2 regions of the Leucogemmata humicola genome follow, and region 2 is predicted to be linked to the other one. Evidence: riboswitches for the same ligand, from Rfam matches in the RefSeq annotation. Region 2 holds a riboswitch; the other holds the start of a gene.
The links. A riboswitch is a leader RNA that binds a small molecule or an ion and turns the genes downstream of it on or off. The one in region 2 is predicted to bind thiamine pyrophosphate.

Region 1: another riboswitch for thiamine pyrophosphate. It lies ahead of AC6H4Z_RS07310 (TonB-dependent receptor); the one in region 2 lies ahead of thiC (phosphomethylpyrimidine synthase ThiC).

What each region holds. Positions count from the first base shown of each region.
Region 1 is NZ_AP040875.1:1,782,054-1,797,788, forward strand. Features, by position in the region: gene AC6H4Z_RS07310 (TonB-dependent receptor) at 1-1,547, opposite strand, end outside; TPP riboswitch at 1,540-1,641, opposite strand; gene AC6H4Z_RS07315 (YMGG-like glycine zipper-containing protein) at 1,716-2,180, shown strand; gene infA (translation initiation factor IF-1) at 2,274-2,495, shown strand; gene AC6H4Z_RS07325 (porin) at 2,660-3,760, shown strand; gene AC6H4Z_RS07330 (L-threonylcarbamoyladenylate synthase) at 3,775-4,836, opposite strand; gene AC6H4Z_RS07335 (M28 family peptidase) at 4,873-6,627, shown strand; gene pnuC (nicotinamide riboside transporter PnuC) at 6,629-7,228, shown strand; gene AC6H4Z_RS07345 (AAA family ATPase) at 7,225-7,746, shown strand; gene AC6H4Z_RS07350 (MATE family efflux transporter) at 7,767-9,152, opposite strand; gene AC6H4Z_RS07355 (hypothetical protein) at 9,138-10,463, shown strand; gene AC6H4Z_RS07360 (LVIVD repeat-containing protein) at 10,451-11,722, shown strand; gene AC6H4Z_RS07365 (hypothetical protein) at 11,871-12,215, shown strand; gene AC6H4Z_RS07370 (S41 family peptidase) at 12,242-13,813, shown strand; gene AC6H4Z_RS07375 (alpha/beta hydrolase) at 13,854-14,543, shown strand; gene AC6H4Z_RS07380 (RNA-binding S4 domain-containing protein) at 14,556-14,945, opposite strand; gene AC6H4Z_RS07385 (alpha/beta hydrolase) at 15,030-15,665, shown strand; gene AC6H4Z_RS07390 (hypothetical protein) at 15,728-15,735, shown strand, end outside.
Region 2 is NZ_AP040875.1:5,129,645-5,145,379, forward strand. Features, by position in the region: gene AC6H4Z_RS22060 (thioredoxin domain-containing protein) at 1-213, opposite strand, end outside; gene thiD (bifunctional hydroxymethylpyrimidine kinase/phosphomethylpyrimidine kinase) at 295-1,128, opposite strand; gene thiE (thiamine phosphate synthase) at 1,125-1,781, opposite strand; gene thiM (hydroxyethylthiazole kinase) at 1,778-2,608, opposite strand; gene thiC (phosphomethylpyrimidine synthase ThiC) at 2,612-4,357, opposite strand; TPP riboswitch at 4,466-4,568, opposite strand; gene AC6H4Z_RS22085 (MerR family transcriptional regulator) at 4,613-5,068, shown strand; gene AC6H4Z_RS22090 (ion channel) at 5,109-6,140, shown strand; gene AC6H4Z_RS22095 (Na+/H+ antiporter) at 6,154-7,728, opposite strand; gene AC6H4Z_RS22100 (PadR family transcriptional regulator) at 7,823-8,158, shown strand; gene AC6H4Z_RS22105 (hypothetical protein) at 8,155-8,820, shown strand; gene rsmD (16S rRNA (guanine(966)-N(2))-methyltransferase RsmD) at 8,868-9,389, shown strand; gene AC6H4Z_RS22115 (flavin monoamine oxidase family protein) at 9,386-10,693, shown strand; gene AC6H4Z_RS22120 (NAD-dependent epimerase/dehydratase family protein) at 10,697-11,356, opposite strand; gene AC6H4Z_RS22125 (pyridoxamine 5'-phosphate oxidase family protein) at 11,441-11,887, shown strand; gene AC6H4Z_RS22130 (hypothetical protein) at 11,900-12,361, opposite strand; gene AC6H4Z_RS22135 (helix-turn-helix domain-containing protein) at 12,515-13,969, shown strand; gene AC6H4Z_RS22140 (carbon-nitrogen hydrolase family protein) at 13,966-14,898, opposite strand; gene AC6H4Z_RS22145 (galactokinase) at 14,907-15,735, opposite strand, start outside.

The DNA.
Region 1 (15,735 bases), 2.5 Mb from region 2:
GAGTAGACGTCAACGTTCAGGTCGACGTTGCGCGTGCGGTACGCTGCGCCGAGCTCGAGATCGTGAACCGTCTCGGGTTTCACGCGCGTCAGATCGCCGACGTCCGCGACGTTCGAAGCGTCGACATTGTCCGCTCCGGCAAACATGTCGCTGCGCGCCGGTTCGCGAGAGTTCTTGCCGTATGATGCGTAGACCGACAGGGGCTCGCTCAGCGCGTAGGTGATTCCTGCCTTCGGATTGACGAACGACCACGAGACGGATCGCTCGGCGATGCCGGCGTTCGCGTCGGGCGAGTAGCGGAATTCGGCATGACGTGCCTGCGCGTCGCCGAAGAGCGTCGAGCGGCCAGCCGTGTACGCGAGTTTGACGAACGCGCTCGCGTCCTGCTTGTGGCCGGTGTTGAAATAGACCGCGTCAGTGAGGTTGGGCCGTTCGTATTCGGCGTGATCGCGCGCGTACGTATTCGCGTTGACGCCCACGTCTACCTGGAGCGCGTCGTGCCGATAGCTCCAATCCGACGTCACGCCGTACCAAACGAACTTGAGATTGAAGTTGTCGAGCGAATCGATGAGCACATCGTAGTCGCCGCTCGCGGAGATGCGATACGCCGTGGTGGACAACGACGACGACGGGCCGAGTAGCCGCGTGTACGAGAGTGCGGCAATGCGCTCGCCGAAACCGTCGCGTTCGCGCGGCGTGAGCGGATTGATACGACGATCGGTTGCGAGATCGCTCTCGGCGACGGCGAGATACGCCATCGTATCGCGCATCGTGCCGGTCGTCACGGTGACCTTGGCGATGTCGCGGTCGCCGAGGTAGCCGGCGGAGAAGAAGAGTGAACGTCCTTCGACGCCCGAGTGGTAGCGATAGCCGTCGGTATGCAGCGCCGACACCCGCGCGTACATCGCGAAGCGACTTGGCAACAGACCGCTCGAGAATTCTGCACTCATGCGCTTCGAGCCGAACGAGCCGCCCTCGAGCTGAACTTCGGCGCGACGCGGGGCAGCGAGTGAAACGCTCTCCATGTTGATGGAGCCTGCGTACGCCGCGGTGCCATTGCTGCTCGTGCCAACGCCGCGCTGCACTTGAACGGAGTTGAGGCTATTGGCCAAATCGGGGAAGTCGGCGAAGTACAGCACCTGATCTTCCGGATCGTTCAGCGGAATGCCGTCGAGCGTGAGGTTGATTCGCGATTGATCGATGCCGCGAAGCCTGATGTAGCTATAGCCCCAGTAGTTGCCGGTCTCTGCGTGCGCCGTGAGTGACGGCGCGGCTCCCTGCAGGAGCATTGGCACGTCCTGACCGAAGTAGCGTGGCTTCACCTCGCTCGAGGTGATCGTCTTTTGCGAGATCGGTGCGGAGCCGGCGCCGCGCACGGCAGATATCATGACGCGTTCGAGTTGCTGCGTGCGACTGCTGTCGGCGCGCGCGCTGTCGCGGCCCGCAGCTTGGGCGCCGAGCGTGGTGCTGGCGATGAGAAGGGTGAGCGACGCAGTGGCGATCGCCCGGGTGCGGCGCGCAGGCGCCGATGGGAACAACACAGTCATCTGATTGACTCCCTACGCCGGTACAAACCGGATCAGGTTCTACGGGTCTCTCTCAGCCTGCACCCGACGTGGGCAGGCACCCCGGTCAACGGCGAAACATAGCGACGCAATCGTGGCACGTGGCCTGCCTTTTAGTGCGGCATGCCATTCACACAAAGAAGGCCACCAATGACGAAGCGCATTCTCTCAACACTGATTTTCGGGCTCACGATCGCCACCGTCGCGTGCGGGAAGGGTCGATCTGGCGCCGCGGATACGACCCTGAATAGGGATCTCTCACTAGCGGCACAGCAGCATTCGCTCGATAGCCTCGCCGACGCGCCAGCCCAGTCGTCGGCACCGCGAACGGCCACGACGACTCATCGGACATCATCGTCTGGTGATGTGTCTCACACCCGGCGGAGCGCGGCGAGTACTTCGACCGTGTCATCGAGCGGCTCCGCTCCGGCCTCGACGGGCGGCACAGTCGAGAAGCACACGCAGCGCGATGCGGCGATCGGCGCGGCGGCGGGTGCTGTTATTGGAGCGACGACCAGTAAGAACAAGGTGAAAGGCGGGGTGATCGGCGGCGTCGTGGGCGGGATTCTGGGCGGCGTGATCGGCAACAACGTCGACAAGAAGAAAAAGCCCTAGGTAGGCGGCGCCGCCTGCCCGGCGGCGCGTCTTACTGGATTTCGACCGAGGCCCTATACTTGTAGCTCCCGTGTACGTCCATAACGAGGGTTCATGGCCAAGGAAGAACCGATACAACTGGAGGGGCAGGTGACGGAGGTGTTGCCAAATGCGACCTTCCGTGTGCAGTTGACCAACGGTCACAACGTGCTCGCGACGCTCGGCGGCAACATGCGGCGATTCCGGATCCGCGTGCTTCAGGGCGATCGCGTCACTATCGAGGTGTCGCCGTACGATCTCACGCGCGGCCGCATCATCTTCCGGCACAAGACCTGATTGTTTTCGGCGCGCGTCGCGGGGCGCGCGCCTGTCGTTCTGCCTTCACGGCTCCAGATCGTCCCTCCGTCGCAACGCCTGCCTTCCCCCCGTTCGCGGCTCAATTTGTCCCGCCGGTTTGCGAATTCCGGTCCTGCCGCTGCTTCCTGATTGGTATCCCCACAATGCTACTGCGCCACCTCCGCGCCCGTTGGGCGGCCGTCACGATCGTGTCGTGTGTAATCGCGGCGCGCGCGATGGCGCAGGACAGCGCCACGACGCCGCGGTTGGCGCCGGGTGCGTCGCCATCGTTCATTCCGACGTTGAGCATTCACGGATACATCCAGGTCTACTACCGCGCCGGTGATCCGTTGACCAAAGACGGATTCCGATTGCGAAAATCCGATCTGAAGTTTGCCGGCGATGTGTCGCCCAATGTTCAGTGGCGTGTGACGTTCGACGCCGGAAAATTGCTGACGCTGACCAACAAGACCACGGTCATCGCCGATTCGGTCGCGCTGAGCGATGCGGCGATCGATCAGAAGTCGAAGCTGCTCCAGGATGCGGCGCTGACGTACAACGTCAACAAGGATCTCAATTTCGACATCGGGCAGCAAATCATCCCGCTGACGCTCGAAGGCAAGATTACCGCGGCGCAGGTCGAGACGATCGAACGAAATCTCTTCACGAGCGAGCGGTCGCGCGCCGTGGGGCTCGGGGATGTGCGCGACATCGGTGTGTCGGTGAATGGCTTTGCGGTGAATACCATCGAGTATCACGCCGGTGTGTTCAACGAGACGGGCGATGACGCCGGCAGCACCGATACGAATCAGCAGAAGGCGTTTATTGGCCGCATCTCGATTCACCCGTCGCCGTTTCCGGCACTGCAGTTCGGCGCGAGTGGCGGCTACGAGGGCGGAGCGCGCACGCTCCAGCGACGTCGTGGCGCGACCGAAGTCCAGTTTCGCGTACCGTTGTTCACGCTGCGCGCCGAGTCGATGTCGGCGCGCGACGGAAATCTTCGCCGCTTCGGCTGGTATGGACTCGGCGCTTTGCGACCGACGTCGAATGTGCAGCTCGTCGCGCGGTTCGACTCGTGGGACCGCGATTTGAGTCGTGATGCGTCGGTCGCCGACGCGTATGAGCGACAGGTAGTGCTGGGCGGGAGCTACGGGCTCGATCTAGCGACGCGCGTTTCAATCAACGTCATTCGGCAGACGTTTCCGAACGTCAACAACATTCGTGCGGCAACGTTTCTCATGACCGCGTTCCAGGCGTCCTGGTGAGCTGACCGCCGCGCTTATCGCGCGGCGCGCTCGAGTCGGTCACGCACGCCCGTCCAGTCGTCGCTCACAGGCGGACGTTCGACGAGGATCACGTCGCACCCGCCGTCGTCCATCGCGTGGAGTGTCTCGTACAATCGGCTTGCGTAGCCAGCTGACGTCGACGGCATTCGCGTCAGCACCGCGACCGTCGCTGCGGTCAGGTCGGAATTGATCACGACCGCGCCGATGACGTGGCCGCGCGCGCGCTCGCGAGCCACTGTTTCCGCCATGTTGGATGCGTCGACGAGAATGAGATGCGCGCGCGGGGAATAGTGCCGGTCCAGCATGCCGGGAGAGGGACGGGCATCGCTCCCCTCGATGCGATTCGCCAGCATGAGAGGGCCGATGACGCGATTCAACTCCTCGGCGCTGATCGTCCCGGGGCGCAGCAGCGTTGGCGTTGGTGTCGTGAGGTCGACGACGGTCGATTCGATTCCAACTGTCGTAGGACCGCCGTCGAGAATGACGTCGACCGAATCGCCAAGTGATTTGGCGACGTGCGCGGCGGTCGTCGGCGATAGCATCATCGAGCGGTTCGCACTCGGCGCGGCGACCGGAATAGCAGCGGCGGCGAGCAGTGCGTGGGCAACTGGATGTGCCGGAACTCGTATCGCGACAGAGGGAAGCCCTGCGGTGACACCATCGGGGACGTTCGGCTTTTTGCGAAGCACGATCGTGAGCGGCCCGGGCCAAAATGAGCGGGCCAGTAGCTCTGCGTGTTCCGGCCACTCTGCGGCAATGATCGATGCGTCGAGCGCGTCGGCGATGTGTACGATCAGCGGATTGTACGCCGGGCGGCCCTTGGCCGCGTAGATCCGCTCCACGGCCTCCGCATCGAGCGCATTCGCGCCAAGCCCGTAAACCGTCTCGGTCGGAAAGGCGACTAGGCCGCCAGCACGGAGGACCTCTGCGGCGCGTGAGACGACTGCCGGATCCGGCGTTTGGGGGTCGACGTGCAGGAGATCCATGTGGTGGAAGGTATACAGAACCGTCACTGCCCGGGCGAGATCGTTCGTCGAGTTGTAGCTTGGAGTCATGGGACCCGCAGTGCGTTCATCCAGACCAACGTCACCATGTCAGAGATGACTCAGCGATTTGCTCTTCTCGCCGCCGCGGCCAGCGTGGCGATCACCACGCCCGTCGTTGCGCAGGTTCGTCGTGAGACGCCGACGGCCGTGCAGCGCTACCTCGAGCTGACGCGCCCGCTGTTTTCGGGCGATCGCGCCTACGATCAGGTCGCGTTCATGGACCAGTACTTCCGCTGGCCAGGGAATACGGGTTTCAACGCGAGCATTCGTCGCGTCGAGGAAACTCTCAAGAACGCCGGCTACGTCGAGGAGTCGAAGGCGAAGAAGGGCGATGCGCTCACGTATCGCATCGAGCATCGGCCCATTCGCCAGCCGGCGTGGGAGCCAGTCGACGCGAGCGTCACGATCGTCGGCGAGTCGAAGCCGGTGCTCCAGTTCGCGACGAACCGTAACATGCTCGCTATCGCGTCGTTCTCCACGCCGGATACCGGCATTCTTGCGCCGCTCGTCGACGTTGGAAAGGGGACACCGGCCGACTACGACAAGGCGTCGGTTGCCGGCAAAGTTGTTCTAGCTGACGGCGGCATTGGTCGCGTGTTTCCCGAGGCGGTACAGAAGCGCGGCGCAGTTGGCGCGCTCGCGTATAACATGCCGGCGTATACGCAGCCCGACGTCCACCGCACGTCGATTCAGTTCGGCTCCGTGCCGTACGACTCGGTGAAGAAGAGCTGGGGCATGCCGATCTCGCGCGACGCGGTCGATCGGTTGCGCGCGGCGTTGGCCAAGGGCCCCGTGATGGTGCGCGTCAAGACGAAGTCGAAGATGTACGCGTCAGATGAGCTGACGCTCGTTGCTGAAGTTCACGGCAGCACGCTGCCGGATGAGCGATATGTCGTGAGCGCCCACGTGCAGGAACCGGGGGCGAACGACAACGCCTCGGGCGTCGGCGACCTCAGTGAGATGGCGCGTGTGCTGGCGACACTCGTGAAGAACGGATCGGTGAAGCCGAAGCGCACGATCACCATGTTGTTCGGTCTCGAAATTCAGCAAACGCGAAATTTTCTCGCAGACGATTCCGTGCGCACCAAGGGCGTGCGCTGGGGCCTGAGCCTCGACATGACCGGCGAGGACACGAAGAAGACCGGCGGGACGTTCCTCATTGAGAAGATGCCCGACCCGTCGGCGGTGTGGACGCGTGGCGACGACCACCACAGCGAGTGGGGCGGGCGTCCGATCGCGAAGGCCGACATCGTACCGCATTACTACAACGACTACTTGCTCTCGCGCTGCCTCGATCAGGCCGCGGCGACGGGTTGGGTGGTGCGTACGAATCCCTTCGAAGGCGGAAGCGATCATACGCCGTTCCTCACGGCCAAAAAGCCAGGCGCACTGTTCTGGCACTTCACCGACGTCTACTACCACACCGACGGCGACCGTATCGACAAGGTGTCGAAGTCGGAGTTGGTCAACGTTGGCAATGCGGCGCTGGCATCGATTCTCACGCTGACGTCGGCCGATGGCCCAACGGCCCGCGCGCTGGTGGCGGAGTTGGAGCGCGCGGCAATCGCGCGCCTCGACACGGAGCTCAAGCTCAGCAAAGCTGCGCTCGCCGCGAACGGCAATCGCGCGACCGAAGAGGATATTCTCAAGACGTGGACCGACTACTACGTCGCGTCGTTGCACACGATGACCGACATTGAAGTGGGTGGATCGTCGCCGGAAACACTCAAGGCGATCGATGCGGCGGCGGAGCGTGTGAAGGCCGCAGGCGATCAGCGACTGGCGGCCCTCAAGCCCTGACGTGACAGACTTCTGCGTTTGGCTCGCAGGCCACGGCTCGAGTTGTCTCGAGGCCGTGGCCGTTCTGTTTGGGGTCGTGAGCGTGTGGCTCAGCGTGCGCCAGAACATCTGGAGCTGGCCCACGGCGCTCGTGAACGTCGCACTGTATTTCGTGCTGTTCTTCAAGTCCGGTCTGTATTCCGACATGGCGCTCCAGGGCGTGTACTTCGCGCTGTCGATCTATGGCTGGTACGAGTGGCTGTACGGAGGCGAAGGTCGCACCACGCTCGCCGTTTCACGCACCACGCCGCGCACCTGGGCCGTTCTGTCGATCGTCGGCATTGCCTTCTGGGCCGTTGACGGATTGATCACGTCTCGGTTGCCGGGCGCCGTCGTTCCGTATCTCGATGCCGCCACGGCGACGACGAGTCTCGTTGCGCAGTACATGATGACGCGCAAGTTGCTCGAGAACTGGATCGTGTGGATCGTCGTCGACGTCGTATACGTCGGCATGTTCATCTGGCGCGGCCTGTACCTGACCGCGGCCAACTACGCGATCTACCTAGTGCTCGCGGTACTCGGCTATATCGCCTGGAAGCGATCGCTCGAGGCGACGGCGTGATTCGTGTCGTCCTCACAGGCTCCGAGTCGACGGGCAAGTCGACTCTGGCCGAGCGTCTCGCGCGCCAGTATCACGCGGAGCTCGTGCCCGAATTCGTGCGCGGCTTCGCTGAAGCGCGCGGCGGAGTGATCGAGTTCAGCGATCACGGCCCGATTGCGCGCGGGCAGATCGCGCTCGAGGATGAGTATATCGCACACGGCGGGCGGCTACTCATCCAAGACACGGATTTGCTGAGTACCGTGGTGTACTGTCGGCACTACTTCGGGGCGTGTCCGGCGTGGATCGAAGAGAAAGCGCTCGAGCGTCGTCCCGATCTGTATCTGCTGTGTGAGCCAGACATTCCCTGGGTCGCTGACGGTGTGCGCGATCGTGGGCATTTGCGCGAAGAGATGCACGCGCTGTTTCGTGACGCAGTGATCGCGTCTGGCGCGGCGTACGTTGTGATTCGTGGGGACGGAGAGCCGCGGTTTGTTAGTGCCGTCCGGGCCGTCGACGCGCTGTGGGCGCGGACGCCATAAGCGAATTGGTTTTCGTGGCGCTAGTCGTCCGCACGCGGATGTTCGAGGTGAATGCGCCGTAATTCGCGACTGAACACCACGCGAATTCGTAGGTAGAGGAATAGGGCAACGGCGGCGAGCGAAAACACAAAGCCCCACCAGAGTCCCGCTGCGCGCATTGCCGTATGAAAACCCAGATACGCGCTGACTGGAACGCCGACCAGCCAATACGCTCCGAGCATCACCAAGAGTGGGGCCGTGGTGTCGCCTGCGCCGCGCAGCACACCGGCACCCACCGCCTGCGCGCCGTCGAACACCTGAAACACCCCGGCGATCGGAATGAGAACCGACGCAAGGCGAATCACGGTTGTGTTATCGGTAAACGCGCGTGCAAAAACACTCGGCGCGGTCAGGAATGCCACGGCGGTCAGCGTCATGAAGCCCACGCCGCATAGATACCCAGCGCGAATGGCGTAGCGCGCGCGGGCGTCGTCGCCGGCACCAATCGCATGGCCCACGCGTACGGAGGTCGCCGTGGCAACGCCGAGCGGCACCATGAAGGTGAGCGACGCAAGCGTGATCGCGATCTGGTGCGCCGCCATCTCGATGGTGCCGAGCACGCCCATCAACAAGCCGATCGCGGAGAACGCGCCCGCTTCGAGCGCTTGCTGCACGCCGATAGGCAGCCCGAGCGTGAGCATTCTTCGAATCGCGGGCCACTGCCAACTGTCGCGTCGAATCGGAATGAGATTGGGACGCAGGTGCTTCCAAGCCAGCGCCAACAGAAGAATGGACATCAACCATCGGCTCACCGCTGTGGCAATGGCACTGCCAGCGACACCGAGCGCTGGACTGCCGAGATGTCCGTACACGAACACCCAGTTGAGCGCGACGTTCGCGGCGTTCGCGAGTGCGATCGTCCAAACGATCGGCGCAACGCGATGCATGGCCTGAAGACTCTGTCGCAGTACGACGAAGGCAAGAAACGGTAGCACGCCCGCGATCGAGATCAGGAGATAACGCGCGGCGTCGGGTGCGATCTCCGCTGGTTGATGTACCGCACGCAAGAATGGGCCAGCAGGCGCGAACAGCGCAGCCGCAAAGACCGACAGACCGAGCGCGATCAGGAGGCCTCGCTGCATGGCGCGCGCGACCGACGCGCTGTCATCGGCACCGATCGCCTGTGCGACGAGTGGATCGAGAGCCATCAACGTGCCCGAACAGAAGAACGACACCGTCATGAAATACAGATTGCCCAACGCCACCGCGGCGAGCATCGTCGCCGAGACCTGCCCGACCATGAGCGTGTCGACCGCGCCCATCGCCGTGAAGCCGAGTTGTACGAAGACGACAGGAATCGCCAGCGAAACCGTCGCCCGCAACTCCGATTGCCGGGCACTAGCTTTGAGCGCATGCGTATCTGGCATCTCGTCACTGTAGCGGGGCTCGTGCTTGCGCGCGACTCGGCCGCTCAGGCCGTGTCCGTTGCGGCGCAGGCAATTCCCGTGGTGACGCGCGCCGACCCGACCGCAACGGGGTCGGCGCTCACTGAGGCCTATCTCACGCAGCCGATCGTCATGGGACACGCTGCGTGGAACGTGTTTCGGCTCAACGCGATGTTCAACTTCGAGGGGCTCACGCTCCAGCGCGGCGAGTTGAGCACGGGCGGCTACGGTGAAGGGTACGTCGATCGACGTCATCCGCACGCGTATGTGCACGAACTCGTCGCCGGCGCGGACGCAACGAAGTTCGGATTTCAGGCGTCAGCGTTCGTCGGGCGCGGCTTCGCCCCGTTTGGCAGTGATGATCCGATGGTGCGTCCATTCGAGAAGTACCCGATCAACCATCACCTCGCGCAGGTGCTCGAACGCGCCGTTGCGATTGCCGCTGTTCAGCGCGGGCCGGTCATTGCCGAAGTTGGAACGTTCAACGGTGACGAACCATTGAATCCCGGCAGTTCACCGAATTGGAATCGCTTTGGCGACTCGTGGTCGTCGCGTCTCACGCTCTTGCCGCTCGCGGGCATGGAATTGAGTGGAAGTCTGGCTCGCGTGCGCTCGCCGGAAGAACGAAGCGGGGCAGGTCTCGACCAGCACAAAGCGAGCGTCGTGGGCCGATATGCGCGACAGATGTCGACGTCAGCGAGCTACGCACTCGTGGAATGGGAGCGCACGAACGAATTGGATCGCGGCGAAACAATCACCTCGTTGTATAGCGTGCTGGCTGAGGGCGCGTACTGTCGCGCCGGAGTCATTGTCGCTGCTCGGGCCGAGCGCACCGATCGCCCCGAAGAGGAACGCCTCAGCGATCCCTTTCGAACGCCACGCCCACCGCACGATTTGTCGAACCTTGGCGTGTCGCGGTGGACGACGTTCACTCTCTCGATTTCGAGTCCGGCTGCTCGCGCCGGTATTTTCTCGGCCCGTCCATTCGTCGAGATCGAGCGGATTGGCGCTGCCGCCGGCAATCCGCCGGGAATCTTCAATCCGGACCTTCGCTACGGCGCAAACCGAATGTGGATGGTGTCCGTAGGCGCACGGCTCGTGGCCGGAATGCCGCATGTTCGGATGGGGCGCTACGGAGCAGCCCTACCAAGTGCAAATTTGGGAACTCGCGCGGTGCCAGGTGAGTCTCATAGCATGCCCGGAATGCCGGACATGCCCGATATGCCGAGCGGCGCGCATGATATGTCGCCAGGTTTGTCAGCCCACCCCCTGACTTCCCAATGCAGTCTCTGACACGAACCGCTGTTGTTGCCGCCGTCGTCGGCGGTATTGCGCTCGCCGGCTGTAGCGGCGATGCGTCGTCGCCTGGTACGGGATTCAATGGCCCGTCTTCCTGCGCTGGCATCACCGTCGACCCGCAGCCCGCGAAGACATCGCCGGCGACGCTGCCAGTTCTCGGCATCGGACTCGATACGACGCGGTACACCGCGGAAATCGCCGTGCGCGGTAGCATTGCCTATACGTCGACATGGAATGTGCGACGTGCTCAGGGCAACAAGATCAACATCTGGGACGTCAGTGGCGCGTGTCCGCAACTCGTCGACTCGCTGATCATCAGTGGCGTGACCACAACGGGCGACGTTGCCATCAGTGACGACGGCAAGACGCTCGTCGTGGCGACGGAAACGTCGAATGGATCGATCGTGACGTACGATCTGACCGATCCAAAACACCCAGCCCTCCTGGCGCGATTCATCACGCCCGAGACGAGCGGCGGCGTCCATACCGCCGAGATTGGTCGTGTGAATGGGAAGCTGTATGGCTTCCTATCGATCGATCCGAGCAGCGCGGCTCCCGCGCACATCGTGATCGTGGACCTGTCGGTTCCGGCTGCGCCGAAGCAGGTGTTCGTGAGGCAGGTAGGCAGCCCGTACGTTCATGACACCTACGTACGCGACGGATTGCTGTTCGTGGGACTCTGGAACGATGGCATGGACATCTGGGACGTGGGCGGCGGCGGGCGCGGCGGCACTCCCGAGAGTCCCGTCGTGCTCGGCAACGTCAAAACGCTCGGGGGCGAGGTCCACAACATCTGGTGGCTCCACGATGCGAGCGGCGGGAAGAAATTCGCGTTCGTTGGCGAGGAGGGCCCGGGGTCGATCGGCTCGAGCTCACGCGGCGACATCCACGTGGTGGACGTCAGCGACCTGACACAGCCGAAGGAGGTGGGTGTCTACCACATCGACGGCGCGGGAACGCACAACTTCTCCGTCGACGAGACGAATGGCGTGCTCTACGCGGCGTACTACAACGGCGGCGTTCGCGCGATCGACGTCCGAGGCGAGTTGGGCAGCTGTACGGCGGCGCAAAAGGTCTTGGATTCTGGCTCCGGTCTCTCTCGGTGCGACCTCAGGGCGATGGGTCGCGAGCTGGGAACGGGATTGATCGAGCTGAATCGGCCTGTGTATGTCTGGGGCGTCCAATACCTGGCTGGCAACGTGTACGCCTCGGACATGCTGAGCGGGATTTGGAAGCTGGGTGCGGCGAAGTAGGGATCCATTTGTACGCATTTCGTAAAAAACGGTGCGACAAGGCCTTAGCGAGTGACGGATACCACTCGTCCCCCGAGTTTTTTGTTGACAAGATTCGCGGCAAATCTTAGTCTGCACCACAGCGGCACCCCTCTCGAGGAGTGATGGTATGACCGGGTCGATCGAGCGTGGCTGGGGGAAGGTTACGAGGCACTCCCTCGCGCCGGTCATCATGCTCGTTGTCGGCATGAACGGCCCGGTCGATCCCACGCGACGCTCCTCCGGCTACGGCGGTGTCGTACCGATTCCGGCTCCCGCAACTGCCGCCGTCGCCCCCACGACGCGCCCTGAGCCGCTACTCGACCAACAGCGCCGCGACCTTCGCGCCGCCCGCGGTCGTGTGTTGTACGCCGACGGGCATACCCCGCAGGCAGTGGCCCCCCGTACCGAGCGCAAGGCACAGTGCCCCGAGCGCCGCGTCGAGGGTCGCCCGAGCACGTCGCCAACCTCCTGAGCGACCAACCAGCTCTCTAGCACTCAATGCCACGTTTTCGCACTGCGGCAGCGGCGTCGCTGCTCGTCGTACCGATCGTCGCGGGCGGTTTCCTCCTCCAGGAACCGCCCGTTCACGCGAATGCGCAACTGTTCGATCAGGTCATGTCGCTCGTTCGCCAGCAGTACGTCGACACGCTCCCAACGGCCGCGGCATATGAGAAGGCGGCGCGCGGGCTGGTCAAAGAGCTGAACGATCCGTACAGCGAGCTACTGTCGCCAAAGCAGTCCGAGGACTTCAATCGCTCCACCGGTGGGCGCTATGGCGGCACTGGTATGGCGATCGTGCAGCAGTCGCCGGGGGTGATCGTCGTCGATCGCGTCTTCCCGAATTCGCCCGCAGAAGAAGGCGGAGTCCGCGAAGGCGACCACGTGCTCTCGGTCGACAACAATTCGACGTCGACGCTGGAGCTCGGCAAGGTCTCGAACCTTCTGCGCGGCGAAGTCGGTTCGCAGGTGGCAGTCACCTACTCGCGCCCAGGCGTCAACGAAACGATCAAGCTGCGCTTCACGCGACGCATCGTGCGAGTGCCGGCAGTCGCGTTCACCGGCATGTTCGGCGACCACATCGGGTACGTCCCGCTGCAGACGTTCAACGAGAACGCTGCGGATGAAGTTCGCGCATCTGTTGACCAGTTGGTGAAGCAAGGCGCACGCGGTCTCGTGCTCGACATGCGCGACAACGGCGGCGGCATCGTCGAACAGGCCTTGGAAACGTCGAGCTTGTTCCTGCGCGAAGGGCAGGAGATCGCCAGCGTTCGCTCACGCAATCAACCCACTGAAGTTCTCAAGTCAGCCGGCCGGCATCTGGCGCTCGACGTTCCGCTCATCGTGCTGCTCGATGGTGGTTCGGCCTCCGCAACCGAGATCGTCGCTGGTGCGCTGCAGGATCATGACCGCGCGCTCGTGATCGGTTCGACGTCGTTCGGCAAGGGACTCGTCCAGTCGGTGTACTCGCTGCAGGGTGGATATCAGCTCAAGATCACGACCGGCAAGTGGTACACGCCGAGTGGTCGATCCATTCATCGCGAGCGCACGCTGCTGCCGAACGGATCGTTCGTCGAAGTGCATCCGGATTCGCTCAAAGACACGACGCAGCGTCCGATGTTCAAGTCGGACGGGGGTCGTTCGGTCGTTGGCGGAGGCGGAATTCGCCCCGACATCGTCGTGGCAGACGACACGATCTCCACGTTGGAGCGCGATTTCCTTCGCACACTCGCGCCGCAGCTCCAGGCAGTCAACACCGAGCTTCAGGACTATGCGTTGTCGCTGAAGGGAACGGTGTCGAAGGGCTTTACGGTTCCGCCCGAATGGACGCCAGAGCTCATGCGCCGGCTTGCCGCGGCCAAGGTCAAGATCGATCCCAAGTTTGACGCGACCGCCCGTGCGTTTCTGACGCACGATCTCGCGCACCGCGTGGCGCGCATTGCCTTCGGCGATGCTGCAGCCAAGCAGCGCAACCTGTCCGAGGATCACCAGCTGGTTCGGGCGATCGATCTGCTTCAGCGTAGCACGACGCAAGCGCAGCTACTTTCCGCAGCCACGCCAGGCGGCCGCTAGCGTTTAGCCGTCATCACGCCGAGCGAGTACTTTTCTCGGCGTGACTGATACGAGACCACCTGCACCGCGCGCGCATCACATCCGCGTTCAACGCACGGCGCGCTACTACACTCTCGGTGGCGGAAACACCGCGCCGCGGACCGTGTGGTTCGTATTGCATGGTCATGGACAACTCGCGGGCGAGTTCGTTCGTTACTGCTCCGTTCTCGCGAATGACGAGTCGTTGGTCGTCGCGCCCGAGGCAATGAATCGGTTCTATCTCGTGACGCCGGAGACGGCACCGGCGAAGGACCGGCCGGTCGGTGCTACGTGGATGACGCGCGAGGATCGCGAGAGCGAGATGGCCGACTACATCGAGTATCTCGACGCGCTGTACACGGAAGTCGCGTCGTCGGCCGTGAGCGATGGGGCGACTGTCGGTGTGCTGGGCTTCTCGCAGGGCGCTGCGACCGCCACGCGCTGGGTTGCCGCGGGGGGCGTACCAGCAGCGAGGCTGGTGCTGTGGGGAGGGCTCACACCGCCTGAGACGGATCTGTCGCGGGGGCGGGCGTCGCTGCACGATGCGCGCGTGACGATCGTCATCGGCGAGCACGATCAGTACGTCAACGCCGCAATGGTCGCCGTCGAAGAGGCGCGTCTGATGGCCGTGGGAATTCCCGTCGACACCATTCGCTTCGACGGCGGACACGCGATCAAACGCGCGGTTCTCGAGCAGCTCGGCGTGCCGTAGGGCGCCAGGCAGTCAGCGCCGTTTGCGGTCGATGAAGCGAGAGAGGTCGCGGCGGTCCTTCTTGGTTGGCCGGCCCTTTTCTTCGTAGACGAAAGCGGCGGGCGCCATCTTGAGTTGTGCGGCGAGCCGCTCGCGCTCGAGACGACTGGCTTCGGTTTCTTCGTACAGCGTTTGCGCCACCGATGCGGGCCCGCGACGTTCCCCGAGTTCGCGCACGATGAGAGTATGCTCATACGGTCCAATCCGCAGGCGGATCTGGTCGCCGCGTTTCACGGCCTTGGACGGTTTGGCGCGGTCGTCGTTCAGATCGACCTTGCCCCCGGCGATCGCTTCCGTGGCCAGCGATCGGGTCTTGTAGAACCTGGCCGCCCACAGCCACTTGTCGAGCCGAACGGAATCCATGGTGTCGAATGATAGGAATAATCGCGCGCCGGTTGACCTGCTCTTCTACATTAGTGGGTAACTCCCAGCCAGAACACGGCGAACGTGACCGACGCGCTCGAGAAATACGTACACCGTTACATCCCGCCTGACGGCGACGATCCGCGCACGCTCCTCCTGCTGCATGGGACGGGCGGCGACGAAAACGATCTGATCCAGCTCGGCCAAATGCTTGCGCCGGATGCCGGACTACTGAGTCCTCGCGGGACCGTTCTCGAGAACGGCGCGCCGCGCTTCTTTCGGCGATTGGCCGAGGGTGTGTTCGACATCGAGGATCTGCATGCGCGCACGAAGGATCTCGTAGCGTTCCTCGGCGCAGCGGCGAGCAAGTATGGGTTCGATGCGAATCATCTCATTGCCGTTGGATTCTCGAATGGAGCGAACATCGCGGGGAGTGTACTGCTCTCCGCGCCCGACGCGCTGTCCGAAGCGATTCTCTTTCGGCCGATGGTCCCGTTCGTTCCCGAGCAGCCGCTGTCGCTGTCGGACAAGCGAATTTTCATTGGAGCTGGTAAGACGGATCCGATCGTACCGCCCGATCATCCGGAACGGCTCGCCGATCTACTGCGTGTGTTCGGCGCAGATGTCACCCTGTCGTGGCAACCGGGAGCGCATGCGTTGACACGCGGTGATGTGTCCGCAGCCTACGATTGGTTGGAGAACAACCGCCCCGAGACGTAGCTCCCGGAGCGCGTCTTGCCAAAGCACCCCTCCGTTCGTGCCTAAAAAACTCCGGAGGATGTATGCGGCG
Region 2 (15,735 bases):
CACCATCGTAGCCGGCTCGGCATCTGTGTCCATAGCCAACACGCGAATGGCCGATCCCAGTTCGCCCGCAACGGCTTCGATGATCGGTTGCATCACTTTGCACGGCGGACACCACTCCGCTGAGAGGTCCACGGCGACGAGGCCCGTACCTGGAGCGATGGCAGACGCGAACGCCGCGTCGGTAACGGCGTGGAGAACGGTGGATGCAGACATCGAGATGAACCTCCCATCGAGTTGGCCCGGTGCGCTCGCTACCGGTTATCGAGGAGGTTAAGCCTTAAAGCGCGCTTTAAGTCAAGCCGACGGTAGGCCGCCACGCGACCACAGCGCGCCAAGCTGATGTACCGGACCCGCTCCGCCGCCCACCGTGAGATCGTTACCGTGCGCGATCGACTCGGCGACGAAGCGCTGCGCGGCCGCGCATGCGTCCGCGAGCGAGAATTCTCGTGCAAGGAAGACTGCGATCGCCGACGAGAGCGTGCAGCCAGTCCCGTGAAGCGTGGTCGCCGCCACGCGCGGCGCGCGAAGCTCTCGCATCTCCACGCCATCGTCTAGCACGTCAACTGCGAACTCGGCGTCATCGAGATGGCCACCAGTCACCAAGACGGCACGGACACCAGAGCCCATGAGACGACCGGCCGCCTCGCGCATCGCCGCAACGGAGCGCGGCTCCGGAATCTCGACAAGCACGGCCGCCTCATAGACGTTCGGCGTGACGACCGTGCCCAGGGGGATCAGCTCGCGGCGCAGGGCGTTGAGCGAAGTCTCATCGATCAAGCGAGCACCAGTCGATGCTCGCAGGACTGGATCGATGACGACGATCGGTGGCTTGAACGTTCGCAACACGTCGGCCACGACGCTCACGGCGTCGCCCGAACCAAGCATTCCGATCTTCACAGCATCGACGCGTACGTCGTTGAAGACTGCCTCGAGTTGCGCGCGAAGCACGTCGGCGGGAACTGGGAACACACCTGACACGCTAACCGTGTTCTGTGCCGTCAACGCCGCCGGAGCGGCACAACCGTATGCGCCGAGCGCAGCGAAGGTCTTGAGATCGGCCTGAATGCCAGCACCGCCGCTCGGATCAGAGCCGGCGATGCTCAGAACATTCGGGACGCGATCGTTCACGTCGCGAACTCGAACGCGGGGCGCGTCGACACTTCGACCAGTTGACGCGCAGCATCAGCGGGATCCTGAGCCGAACAGATGGCCGAGACCACGGCAATGCCGCTCACGCCGGTCGCGCGTACTCGCGCCGCGTTACCGTAGTTGATCCCACCGATTGCGACGCTCGGCAGCGATAACGCGCGACAGACAGCAGCGGTTCCACTCAACCCGAGCGGCGGCGCTGCATCGAGTTTGGTTGGTGTCGTGAACACCGGCCCCACGCCGATGTAGTCGACGACTGATGGATCGACCAACTCCGCTTCGGCGAGCGTCGTGACCGATAGGCCGACGATTGCGTTCGGTCCGATGAGACGCCGAGCGTCGGCCGCGGACATGTCGTCCTGGCCGACGTGCACTCCGGTTGCGCCGGCGGCGAGTGCAACGTCGACGCGATCGTTGACGATGAGTGGAATGTCGAACGGGCGCAGCACCGCGGCGAGTGCTGCGGCGACTTCGACAAACGCACGAGTCGACGCATTCTTCTCACGAAGCTGCACCGCGGTGACGCCGCCGCGCACGGCTTCCATCACGAGATCCTCGATCGATCGTCCCATTGTATCGTCGCGGCCAACGACGAGATACAACGACAAATCGATCGATCGACGCGCGCTCATTCTCGGTCGCGCACGCGGGCGCGCCGTTCGAGTTCGTCGCGATCCAGACGGTACAATGCGTCGAGCAGATGCAGTTGCAAGGAGCCCGGTCCGGGCGACTGTTCCGCCGCTATTTCACCCGCGACGCCCAACGTCGCGAGTGCCGACACCGTCGCTGCGAACGGATCATCGTTGGCGCCGAGAAAAGCGCCGACGAGTGCGGTGGCAGTGCAGCCCAACCCGGTGACGCGCGCCATCATCGGATGGCCGTTGTGAATCGCAACGACGCGATCGCCATCCGTGACGTAGTCGACCACGCCGGTCATGGCAACGATTGCATGCGTATCGCGAGCGAGCGAACGTGCAGGCTCGAGTGCCGCCTGCGTCGAGTGCGTTGCGTCTACGCCTTTGCCGGCGGCGCCGAACGATCCTGCCAGCACCATGATCTCCGACGCATTGCCGCGAATCACCGCCGGCGTGAGGCGCGCGAGATCGGCGCTGACCTGCGACCGATAGCTCGTCGCGCCGGCGCCGACGGGGTCGAGCACCCAGCGAATGCCTGCGCTATTCGCTCGGGCGACCGCGAGATGCATGGCGTCGACCCAGCTGGGCGATAACGTACCAATGTTGATCACGACCGCACGCGAAATCGCCGCGAATTCTTCGACCTCTTCCGCCGCGTGCACCATCGCAGGCGACGCACCGACGGCGAGCAGCGCGTTCGCCGTGTTATTCATGACGACGTAGTTCGTGATGTTGTGCACCAACGGCGCGGCGTCTCGCACACGTACGAGCGGCGTGGAGAAATCGAGCGTCGTCGTGTTTGTCGGAATCGTTGTCGTTGCCATCGCTCAATCTCCCGTAGCGACAGTCGCCGTTGTGGCGACATACAGTTCTCCACCGGTAGCGCGGAACTCAGACGCTTTCGCCGCGAGTCCAACGTCCAGCGCATCGGTGGTATTCGCGCCAAGCGATGCGGCGTAGTCGCGGACATCTTGAGTGATCTTCATCGAGCAGAACTTCGGGCCGCACATCGAACAGAAGTGCGCGACCTTCGCACCATCTGCCGGCAGCGTTTCGTCGTGATAGGCGAGCGCCGTCACTGGATCGAGCGCGAGGTTGAACTGATCGCGCCAACGAAACTCGAAGCGCGCCTTGCTCAGCGCGTTGTCCCAGTCGCGCGCGTGTGGATGGCCCTTGGCAATGTCGGCAGCGTGCGCGGCAATCTTATACGTGATGACGCCGGCCTTCACGTCGTCGCGATTCGGCAGACCAAGGTGTTCCTTGGGCGTGACGTAGCAGAGCATGGCTGTGCCGTACCAACCGATCTGCGCCGCGCCAATGGCGCTGGTGATATGGTCGTAGCCCGGCGCGATGTCCGTGGTGAGCGGTCCGAGCGTGTAGAACGGCGCTTCGTTACACCACTTGAGCTGCTTGTCCATGTTCTCTTTGATGAGATGCATCGGAACATGGCCCGGGCCCTCGTTCATTGTCTGAACGTCGAACTCCGACGCGATCTTGTTCAACTCTCCCTGCGTCCGCAGCTCGGCGAATTGCGCTTCGTCGTTCGCATCGTAGATCGAACCGGGACGAAGGCCATCACCGAGCGAGAAGGACACGTCGTACGCACGCATGATCTCGCAGATTTCGCGGAAGTGCGTGTAAAGGAAGCTTTCTTTGTGATGCGAGAGACACCATTTCGCGATGATCGACCCGCCCCGTGACACGATTCCGGTCATTCGCTTGGCGGTCATCGGGACGTACCGTAGCAGCACGCCAGCATGCACAGTGAAGTAGTCGACGCCCTGCTCCGCCTGTTCGATCAGCGTGTCGCGATAGAGCTCCCACGTCAGCTCTTCGGGAACGCCGCCAACTTTCTCGAGCGCCTGATAGATCGGCACCGTGCCGATGGGCACCGCGGAATTGCGAATGATCCACTCGCGTGTTTCGTGAATGTCCTTGCCGGTCGAGAGATCCATGACCGTGTCGGCACCCCACAGGGTTGCCCAGCGGAGCTTCTCGACTTCGTCGTCGATCGACGAACGAATGGCAGAATTACCGATATTGGCGTTGATCTTCACCTTGAACATGCGGCCGATGATCATCGGCTCGAGCTCCGGGTGATTGATGTTCGCTGGAATGATTGCGCGGCCGCGCGCGACTTCGTCGCGGACGAGTGTGGCCGGCAGACCTTCGCGCAGCGCAATGAACTCCATTTCAGGAGTGATCTCACCGCGCCGCGCGTAGTACATCTGCGTTACCGGTCCGGTGCCGCGTAGCGTTGGCCGCTGCAGACCTTCAGGGATTTCGGCGCGCGGGCCGGCAGGTGCCGTGTACGTGCGCGACACCGTCGCTACGTTGCCGCGCGACTCGATCCACTCGGCGCGAAGCGCAGGCAATCCATCGCGCACGTCGTAGCCGCGTGGGCCACTCGTGTCGTAGACGCGGAGCGATGGCTCGCCGCCGGAGAGCGTGATCTCCCGGAACGGAACCTGGATTCCATGCGGTCCACTCACGTGAACCTTGTGGGAGTTCGGGAACGCGTCGCCGTAGCCGGTGTCCGCGATCTCGAGCGGCGGCAAAATCGTAGCAGCCATGGTGTCTCTCCTGCCAACAATTGCAGTCGAGATCCGGATGGGTTCGGTGGCCGTCGACACGACGGCCATCGAGGCGACGGGACGCGAAATCCTGGGAATTCCAGGAATCCTCGCGACTCGCCGCGCTCCCTACGCCGGTGTGATCCGGATCAGGTTCCAAGGGACTATCTCAACTCCGCGCTCTCGCGACGGAATACCCCTGGCGGCAGGGGTGAATTTACCTGATACGGAAGAAATCAGCGAGGGTGAGTCACGATGGACGGTCTGAGCATTGGCGAGATCGGTGAACGGGCGGGGATCGCCGCGTCGGCGATACGCTACTACGAGCGGCTGGGACTGCTCCCCAAACCGGCCCGCATTGGCGGCCAGCGACGGTACGATGAGAGTATTCTCGAATGGCTGTCGCTGATCGCGCTCGCGCGCGAGGCCGGGTTCACCATGGCCGAGATCAAGCGCCTCGTGACCGAATTCAAACCCGGCACGCTGCCGGCGGCGAAGTGGAAAGAGCTCGCGACGCACAAGCTCGAGGAGATCGACGAGACCATCGCGCGCGCCGAACGAATGCGCGCCGTGCTACGCATCGCACTGGACTGCGGATGCTTTCGACTCGAGGACTGCGGTGCGCTGTTGGCTGCCGGGCCGGTCGACGGTCAGAGTCCATGCGTACTTCCAAGCTCCGTCAAGCGCAAAGCGTCCGGTCGCATTCGCTGAATGACTTGCGTCCCTTCCTCGACTCATCGATCATCCCACTGTGCACCAACCTTCGATTGACGATCGCGACGGTCAGCCGCCGCCAAACGCGCCGCCGGGACGCGAATACACCGACCTGGGCTTCGGGCGTGTCGTTTCCCAGCAGGTTCGCGGACGTTTTCTCTCGCACGACGGCGAACCAACAAGCCGCAAATATGGCCTCGGCTCGCAACGACTCGAGCGCTTCTATCTCGCCGCGCTGAACGCACCGCTCGCCGTCTTCGCACTGTGGGCGCTCGGCACGCTGCTGCTGCTGAATGGCTTCTTCACGCTCGGCTACCTCGCGCTCGGCGACAACACGTTGCACGGCGGCGATCTGCTCGGGCTCAAAGATCCGTTTTTGCGCGCATTCAGCTTCAGCGTCGCCAAGTTCACGACGAGCGATCCCGGGCCGATCTACGCGATCGGTCCTACGGCGCATTGGCTCGTGGTCTTCGAGTCGTTCTTTGGGCCGTTCATGCTCGTCGCCACGGCCGGTCTGCTCATCGCGCGACTGACGCGTCCGCGCATGCGTCTGCGTTTCAGTCAGTCGGCCGTCATTGCGCCGTATGAAGGTGGCCGTGGCCTGATGTTTCGCTTCGTGAATACGCAGCCGAGCGAGTTGAGCGACGTACAGGTTCGCGTCAGCCTCACCCTGTTCGAAGAAGTCGACGGCAAGCGTGAGCGCAACTTCTATCCGCTCAAGCTCGAGCGCGATTCGGTCGACCTGTTCACGCTACACTGGACGGTCGTTCATCCGATCGACGCCGACAGTCCGATGCGCGGCATGACGCCGGACAAAATCCGCGAGGCGCAGGCCGAGGTGTTGATTCTCGTCAATGCGCACGAGGAGAATTTCTCGACGCGCGTCACCGCTCGCGCCTCATATTGGTGGGATGAGATCCGCTGGGACGCAAAGTTCGCAAGCTTGTTTGCGAGTACGACCGATGGTGCGATCGCGATCGACGTCGACCGACTCGATCGACTCGACCGTTTGGATCCTGGGGCGACGAGCGCGCCCGCTGCAATCGAACAGGCCGCCGCGTCGAAATAGCGGTGACAGCTAGCTAACGATCCTCGCCTGCTCCGACTCGAACGGCTTCGAGGTCGAGTTCCTGTTCGAGCTGGCGTAGCACATCGTCGGAGATCGCGCCTTCATTGCGCAGCCGGACAAGCATGCGTCGCTCGGCTTTCAGCATTTCAGTCCGAAGCCGGCGACGCCCTTCTGGTTCGCCCGAACTGTACTCGAGCAGGCGAATCCGATCGCGCAGTTCGTTGCGGAGCCATTCGACATCGCGACCGTCGACCCACGATTCGCGAGAGACGTCCTCGAGTGCCTCGGCGCCGCGACGTGCCGCCTCCAGGCGCGCGACGCGCGCCTCGGCGTGATGCTCTTCTTCAGGCGTGAAGTTGAAGCGACGAATCAGCGGCGCGAGCGTGAGGCCCTGAAGCACGAGCGTCATCACGATGACGCACATCGTGATGATCACGATCTCGCTGCGATACGGAAAGGCTGCGCCACTCGCGACGACGAGTGGCAGTGCAAGCGCAGTCGCCATGGAAACGATGCCGCGCATGCTCGTCCAGGCGATGAGAAACAACGCTTGCCACGCCGGCATTGGATCTCGCTCGCGAAGGCGCCGGCTCAGCGCGCGGGGGATGATGGCCATGAGCGGAACCCAGACGAGTCGCACGACAATCGCGACCACGCCAATGATTGCGCCGGAGCGAATGAGCGATCCGATCGTTCCGGGCGGCACGCCGGCCATGAGCGCGCGGAACTGAACACCGAGCAGAAGGAAGATTGCGGCGTTGAGTACGAAGACGAGCAGATCCCAGATTGATTGATTTTGCAGTCGCGACATCGGCGCCACGGCGCCGGAAAAGCGGCGGCGCAGGAACAGACCACCGGCAACGCACGCGAGCACGGCGGAAACATGCAGACTCTCTGCCGCGAGCCACGCGACGTACGGCGCGGCGAGCGTGAGCAGCGTCTCGGCCATCGCGTCCTTGGACCAGCGTAGCGCCAGCAGAACGATCCACGCGATCAGAATGCCGACGAGGACGCCGACGCCGGCGTCCACAAAGAAGCGAACGATCGATTCGCCCCAGCTGAACGTCCCAGCAACTGCGGCGGCGATGGCTGATCGATAGAGAATGAGGGCCGACGCGTCGTTGACGAGACTCTCACCTTCGAGAACGACGATCACTCGGCGCGGCACTGGGAGGCGCGACACGATCGCGGTGGCAGCAACCGCGTCGGGTGGCGAGACGATTGCGCCGAGTGCGATTGCGATCGGCCAACTCATGCCGGGGAAGAGCGTGCGTGCAACAATTGCGACGGCGACAGACGTAACGAGAACAAGTCCGATCGCCAGCAACCCAATGGGGCGGCGGTTCGCGCTGAAGTCGCGCAGCGACGTGAAGAACGCTGCTGCCCAGAGAATGGGCGGCAGGAACACGAAGAAAACGAGATCTGGATCCAGTTCCGGGAGAGCGGCGCCGGGAACGAGAGCGACGACGAACCCCGCGGCGACCTGGAGGATTGGTGGTGGAATCGGCAGCCGTCGGGCGAATGCCGTAACGGCGATGACCACCGCGGCGAACGCGAGCGCGAGAACGACCGGGGGAAAGTGCGTCATGTCGGTCAGGTAATCTCGACGCGACCGATCGTGCGTGCTAGGCGCGACGCAGCATAGGGCTTGCGGATTTTCTATTTGTTCTACAGAATAGAATATGGCTGCAACGCCCCTCGGAACCCTCGAACTATCTGTGCTGCTATCCGTCGCCCGACTCGGCGCCGAGGCGTATGGGCTCGCTGTGCGTCGAGATGTGTCGGCGCGATCCGAGCACGACTACTCGGTGGGCGCGGTGTACACGACGCTTCAGCGACTCGAGACGAAGGGGCTGATTTCGTCGCGCACGGCTGAGGCAACGCCGGCGCGCGGAGGTCGGTTGCGCAAGCAGTTCAAGATCACGGCGTCGGGGCAGCGATCGCTTCGCGAGGCACAGCGCGCCACGGCGTCGATGTGGGCAGGACTCGGTACAACATTCAAACCGGAGCCAGCATGATCGAGCCACCGCGAAACATCGAACTGTTGCTCGCGTCGTTCGGCGCGGAACCGGAGTTTTGCGACGCCGTGATTGGCGATCTCGCTGAAGAGTTTGCCTATCGAATAGAGGTGGATGGCGTGGACGCGGCCGAACGCTGGTACTATCGCGAGGCGATTCGCGCGACTCCGCACTTGGCGTACAACTCACTGCGTCATCGCGGATTCGCGGGACTGTTCCGGTCTGCCGGAACAATCCTCAGCGCGTACGCGATCGTGTTTCTTGGAATCATCACGCCCGTCGCAATCTTTGCCGGCGCGGCGACGAGAGCCGGAGCGCTCGGACCACCGATATCGCATGCCTCCTCGAAGGGTTCACCCACGCTCCTGGCGATTGCGTTTTGGCTCACGGTGGATCTGGTCGTGTTCTCGTCGGTTGGTTACGTCGCTGCCTACCGGGATGAGGATTCCCCGCTTACTACCGCGGCAATGTCGGGGGTAGTGGCAGCGGTTTTCGGGGTCGCGACAGTCGTCGTCCAAGCGCTTAGGACGCCTTGGATGGTCTCGCTGCCGGCACTCGCGCCCGTTGGCGCCGCCGTCACAGTGATCGTTGGCTCGGCGATCGCCGGAGGAGCGCTCCGAGTTCGCGTCGTTGATCGCAGTGTCCGCCGTGAAATCGTTTAGAGGAGCGGCCTAAGGCGAAATCGCGCCGAGGACTCTAGTCTTCATGGATGCGAATCATCGCCGGAAAATTTGGCGGTCGTAATCTGACCTCCCCTGCCGACCAACGCGTTCGACCCACTGCCGAGCACGTGCGCGGCGCGGTGCTCGACCTGCTCGCGCCAGAGCTCCCCAACGCGCGCGTGCTCGACCTCTTTGCCGGGACCGGCGCACTCGGCCTCGAAGCGCTGTCGCGCGGCGCGAAGCAGTGCGACTTCGTCGAATTCCGACCGGCAAGCCTCCACGCTCTTCGCGCCAATGTCGCCGCCCTTCGGCTGCGCGAACGCACACGCATCTTCAAGCGCGACGCTCTGCCCTTTGCCGGCGCACTCGCCACAGACACGTACGACATCGCCTTCGTAGACCCGCCGTACGAGTCGCGCATTCTCGATCGCGTGATCGATAGCTGGAACGCCAGCCACTTTGCGCGAGCGCTCGTGGTCGAACACGCGCGAACACACGAGCTTCCGCGCGGCGCACTCTATCGCGTCTACGACGACACCGCGATCACGATCTATCGCGTGGCAGAATGAGCGACGCTGACATAATCGTGGTTGGTGCCGGTGTCGCCGGACTTGCCGCCGCGCGCCGACTCGCGGAAGCTGGCCGGTCGGTGTTGATCCTCGAGGCCCGCAATCGAGCCGGTGGCCGGATTCTCACCGGCGACGACGGCGTTGACCTCGGTCCGGAGTTCATTCATGGATCTCCAAAGGCGACGCTCGCGCTGCTCAAGGAAGCAGGCGTGCCGTTTATCCCGACAGCAGGCTCCGCATGGAACTCCGATAACGGACGCATGCATCGCGGAGACTGGCGCCACGATGACGACCTACACGCGCTGATGCGCGTCGCCGACGGGCTCGAGTCCGACCTGTCGGTTGATGATTTCCTCGATCGAGTCGTGCACGACGAGCCACGCTTTCGTCACGCCGCCGATTCGGTTCGGCGTCGCGTGCGAGGGTTCGACGCTGCCGATACACGACGAGCGAGCATGAAGGCGATCGTCACGGAGTGGAATGGCGACGCATCCGCCGACTCGGAGGCCGGGCGACCACGCGGCGGCTACTCCAGATTGACCGCCCACATGGTACGAACGCTTGACGCCGATCGCGTCGCCGTTCACTACGAGAGCGTGGTGCGCACAATTCGCTGGACGAAAGGCGCGGTCGAAGTCGAAGTATCGCGCGGCGAACAACAGATCGAACGAATTCGCGCGCGAGCGGTCATCATCACCGTCTCGCTCGGCGTGCTATGCGCTGCGTCAAATGACATCGGCGCAATTCGCTTCGAGCCCGAGCTCGCCGCGAAACGGCACGCGCTCGACGGACTAGCGATGGGACCAGCGCTCAAGGTCATGCTCCACTTCAGTGATGCGTTCTGGGAGCGCATCGATGACGGACGCTACGCTGACGCGAGCTTTTTCTTCGCGGAGCATGAGTCGCCATTTCCCACGTTCTGGACATCGATGCCGGAGCGCACGGCGTGGCTCACGGCATGGATGGGCGGCCCTGCTGCCGCCGAGATGTCGGCGCAGTCGGATGAGGTGATCAAAGCAAAGGCTGCCGAGAGCGTACAACTGCTTTTTGGTGATCGCGTCCGTATTGACGAACTCCTCACCGAGATTCGCGTGCACAACTGGCAGCGCGATCCCTTCGCCCGCGGCGCGTATAGCTACACCGTGGCTGGAGGCTTGAACGCCAGGCGAGAGCTCGCGACGCCGATCGACGACACGTTGTTCTTCGCTGGCGAAGCAACCGACGACACCGCGGAAGCAACGACGGTCGCGGGCGCCATCGCATCGGGCGAGCGAGCGGCGCAAGAAGTCATCGGTGCGACCTGAGTCTCAAACGCGAACGATGTCGCTGGCCTCGAGGATCTGCTTGTCGTAGCCGTGCTTGGCAACCTTGATCAAGGCGCGGCCGAGCTGTTCAGTCGTCGTCACCCAGCGCGATAGGCTCGTGCGAAGCAGCGGATACAACGGCCTGAGCACGCCGTAGATGATGTTGTACGACGTCGTCCGTGATCGAATGCCGTGAAGCGGCAGGATAATTCCCGGCCGAAACACGTACACGGCCTTGAATGGCAGACGCATGAGCGCGTTCTCCGTGCGCCCTTTCACGCGCGCCCACATCACTCGGCCTTGCTCGGTACTGTCGGCGCTGCCACCCGAGACGAAGACGAACGTCATTGCGGGATTGCGCTTCACGAGCGTTTGCGCGACCGAGAGCGCAATCGAGTACGTCACGCGCGTATACTCCTCTTCGCTGAGTCCAAGCGACGACACGCCGAGGCAGTAGATGCACGCATCGAAACCGGAGAGTTGCGACTCGATGGGCGTGAGATCGAGTAAGTCGCCGTGGACGAGCTCGCGAAGCTTCGCATCGCTGCGGCCGCTTCGAGCGCGGCCGAGCGTAGTGACCTGAGTGACCTGTGGATCGAGCAGACACTCGCGAAGCGCGCCTTGCCCAACCATTCCCGTTGCGCCCAAGAGGAGCACGTTCACGTGATCGGTCCCGTTGAAGAGGCGTTCGCCTGAAGTTCAACTGGCCGGGAAGCCCTGGAAAGCTTCTTGCGCGCACCCTCGCGCATGACGACACCACCCGACGTCCGCGTCCTGACGCAAGACGAAGCCGAGGCGCTCCTAACGCGCAATCAGGTTGGCAGAATTGCCTTTTCGCTGCGCGATCGCGTCGACATCGAACCGGTGAACTACGTCTACGACGCGCCGTGGATTTTCGGACGAACGAGCGTTGGCGCGAAGCTGCTCACGCTCGCGCACAATCGCTGGTGCGCATTCGAGACGGACGACGTTCGCGGACTCTTCGATTGGCAGAGCGTGGTCGTGAAGGGCCCATTCGAGGTCTTCAATTCTGCGATCGATACGTCGGACAAGTACGAGCGAGCTGTCGCCGCCATTCGTCGCATGATTCCGAAGGCCTTTGCCGACGGCGACCCGACGCCGCAACGAAACATTGCGTTCGGGGTGCACGCGTCGGAAATCGAAGGCCGCGCGTCGACGACGAAACCCGCCTGAGCGGGTTCGGAGCTACGCGCGTCGCACCTTAGCGCGGACCGAGCCACGCGGTAGGCCGAGCGCGTCCTGCGCCGCAACGAAGACATCCGTCCACAGACGCGCGTCGCGCGGAGCATCGAACTTCGGGAGCTCGAAGTACGGGACCGTTCCGCGCGGCAGGAATCGGTCGGCGTTGTGGTAGACGAAGAGGCCAAAGTCGAACACGCCAGCCGAGACAGGCAGTCCGTCGACCTCGATCTGCGGGTCGACGCGATTCAGTTCGCGCGCCGAGTTGTTGAACTCAGCCGGCGTCGCACGTTCGCTCGGCTCGGCACCGTACGCCTCGGCCAACGCCGGCCGGACTCGTCGGACCAAGGCGGCCAGGAACTCGAGGGCGTCGTCGGTGAGGAGGTGCTCGAATTCCGGCGCGGTGGGGCCAACGACGACGACAGAGCGCGTGAGTGACGTGGTGATCGACTGATCGAGCCCTTGCATCGCGGGTGTCCTGGCTGGCGGTGAAAATGGTGCGAGCGATCGTGCAACAGAGTTAACCTGGCGGCTGCTCTGTACAAGCAACCTTTTGTTGCATATGCTGTTAGGACTGTGAGACTGTAAATCGCTGGTTTGTCATTTAGTCAATCCTTGTAAATGACTGGACCAAAACTCGACCCGCCGCGCCTCGGATCGCGCCTACGCGCCCTACGCGCCTCACACGGCCTCTCTCAAAAACAGCTCGCCGAACGACTCGGCGTCTCCGCCAGCTACCTCAACCTCATCGAGCACGACCGGCGCCCGCTCACGGCCGACCTGCTCCTCCGCCTGGCCCGGACGCTCGATACCGACCTCCGCGCCTTTGGCTCGGAAGACGGTCAACTCGCCGCCGAGCTCTGTGAGGTCCTTAGCGACCCAGTATTCGAGTCGCACCCGCTCACCGCGCCCGACATTCGCGCTGCCGTCGGCTCACATCCGGACTTCGCGCGCGCATTTCGCCATCTGCACGAACGCTTCGTCGAAGCCCGCGAATCGCTCGACGCGCTCGGCGCACAGCTGCTCGATGCGCAAGCCGAATGGGGCGGAAGCGATCGCACGCGTCTCGCGTCGGAACAGGTCTCCGACTTTATCGAGCGCCACGCCAACTACTTCCCGGCGCTCGAAGCAGAAGCCGAGCGCGTTCGTCAGGACGGGCGTATCGACGACGCGGATCTCTACGGCCAACTCTCGCGATATCTCGCGCGCACGCATGGCGTGACGGTGCGCATTCGGACCGTCGAAGAGATGGGGCGCGCCGTTCGTCGGTATGACGCCGACAAGCACGAGCTGAATCTCTCGGAGATCCTTCGCCGCGGATCGCGCAATTTTCAGCTCGCGGTGCAAACCGGCTTGCTCGACTGCGCCGATACGCTCGACCAACTCACGCGCGACGCGGCGCTCACGTCGGACTCCGCGCGCTCGCTCGGTCGCGTCGCGCTCGCGAGCTACTTCGCCGGCGCGGTGCTCATGCCCTACGCAAAATTTCTCGCATCGGCAGAGCAGGAGCGGTACGACATCGAGCTGCTCGGCCATCGCTTTCGCGTCGGGTGGGAACAGACGTGTCATCGTTTGACGACGCTGCGTCGCCCAGGAGCCGAAGGCGTATCGTTCTACCTGCTGCGCGTCGACATGGCGGGAAACATCTCGAAGCGCTTCAGCGCCGCGGGCATTCGTTTTCCGCGCTTTAGCGGATTGTGCACACTATGGAATGTGCACGGTGCGTTCGCGCAACCAGGCCGAGTGCGCGTGCAGCTCTCGCAGCTGCCCGACGGTCAGACGGTTCTCGCGGTAGCACGCACCGTTCGCCGCGACGTGGGATCATACGCGAGTCCGGAGGTTCTTTACTCTGTGGGTATTGGATGCTCGGCGGCCGAGGCGCGGCGACTCGTGTATGCCGACGCGATCAATCTCGAGACGCGCGCGGCCGCGGTGCCGATCGGTATTACGTGTCGCTTGTGCGAGCGATCCGATTGTACGGCGCGAGCGTTTCCATCAATTCGAACGCCGTTGGCGATTGATGAGAACACTCGTGGCGTGTCGTTCTTCGCGCCGGTGAGCCAGCGATCGACCTAGCGATTTGGCGGCCGGTTCACCGAGAAGTTGAATACGTCCGGACGATGGTAGTGGCCCGTGACGTCGAGCGTCATCCGTTCTTCTCGCACGCGGTCGAGGTCGAGATCCGCGTAGAGAATCGCCGGCTCGTCGAACACAGGACCGGCGAGGTACGCGCCATTCGGCGCGATGATCGCACTGCCGCCGCGCATGATCCACTGATCGTCGCTCGATACGCGGGCGGGATGCGCCGGCAATTCAGGCGGCAACGCCGACGCGTGCATCACGCTTCCAGCGGCGAGCACGAAGCATCGCCCCTCGAACGCATATTGTCTGCTCGCGATCTGATGCATCTCGTGCACCGTTGGCCACAGCGCGACGTGCACCTCTTCGCCCGACTCGTGCATCGCCTGGCGAGCGAGTGGCATCCAGTGCTCCCAGCAGACGAGCGACCCAATCTTTCCAAAAGGCGCGTCGACGGAGCGAAGGCCGGCGCCGTCACCCTGGCCCCACACCATTCGCTCCGTGTACGTCGGCACGAGTTTGCGATGGTGATTGAGTAGCGATCCGTCGGGCCCAAAGGTGAGGATCGAATTGTAGAGCGTTCCCTGCCCCGGACCTTCGGCGATTCGCTCGATGATGCCGATTACCAACGTCACGCCGTGGTCTCTCGCCATCGTCGCCAGATGTTCGGTTGCCGCACTCGGGACGACCACACTCTCGCTCGCCATCTTGCGATACACCGCTTTCACCGGACCGTGATCCCACAGCGCGACGTCGGCGGACACGTCGAGCCAGATCGGATAGCCAGGCAGCCACGTTTCCGGAAACGCAATCAACGTCGCGTCATTCTCCGCACACTCGGCGATTAGATAACTCGCATGATGCAGGCCATGTGCGAGGCTGGTGGGCGTTTCAGCCTGGATGACGGCGGCGCGAATGATTGACATACTGAAAGCTATGCGGGCGGGCGATCGAGATGCACGACGCCAATCTCGGCGGCGCCGGGACCAGATTCGGTGAACACCTCCGACGCGCGGCCCGTTTCACGACTGTATTCGGCCGCAATCTCGCGGATGGCTGCCTCCGCGTCGACCGTGCCGAGGATTGCCACAGTTCCGCCACTCCCGCCGCCGGTGATCTTCGCGCCAAACAATCCGCGGGCCGGTCCGGCGCGCATCACCAGCTCGACGAGTCGATCGGTGGCAGTACTGCCAAGACCGCACGCGCCGTAGCTCGCATGCGAGCCGAGCATGAGCTGGCCGAGTTCGAGCGCGACACTCGGCGTGCGACTGAGATCGTCGAGGAGCGCCGCGAAGCGCTCGACACGCGCCTGTTCGTGAATCGGATGCGCGGTTGCCTGACGCACTGGATAGTCGTGCCGCGGGTCGACGCGCGTGACCGAGTCGGTCGTGCCGGCGTACCGCGCGAGAAAGTCAGCACCGGTCATACGCACCGGCAACGTCTGCTCGAAGCGCGTCGCGAATTCTTCAGGCGACAGGTTGGCGAGATAGCCGCGCCACACCGGATCGTCGATCACCAGGCTTTCGCCCGCGAGATGCGCGTCGAGTCCGGCCGCTTCGGCGATCATGCGATAACCCATGAAGGCCGCGGTCCGTACAGTACCGTAGTCAGCGCCAGTCACTGCGTGCCGAACACCGGAATCGATTCCGTAGAATCGATAGCCCTGCGGGATCGACACGTATCCTTCGATTGTTGCGGGCTGGCAGCGGAGACGAAGCAGTCGATCGCGTTGCCCGCACGCACTCGTCATCTGATCCATGATG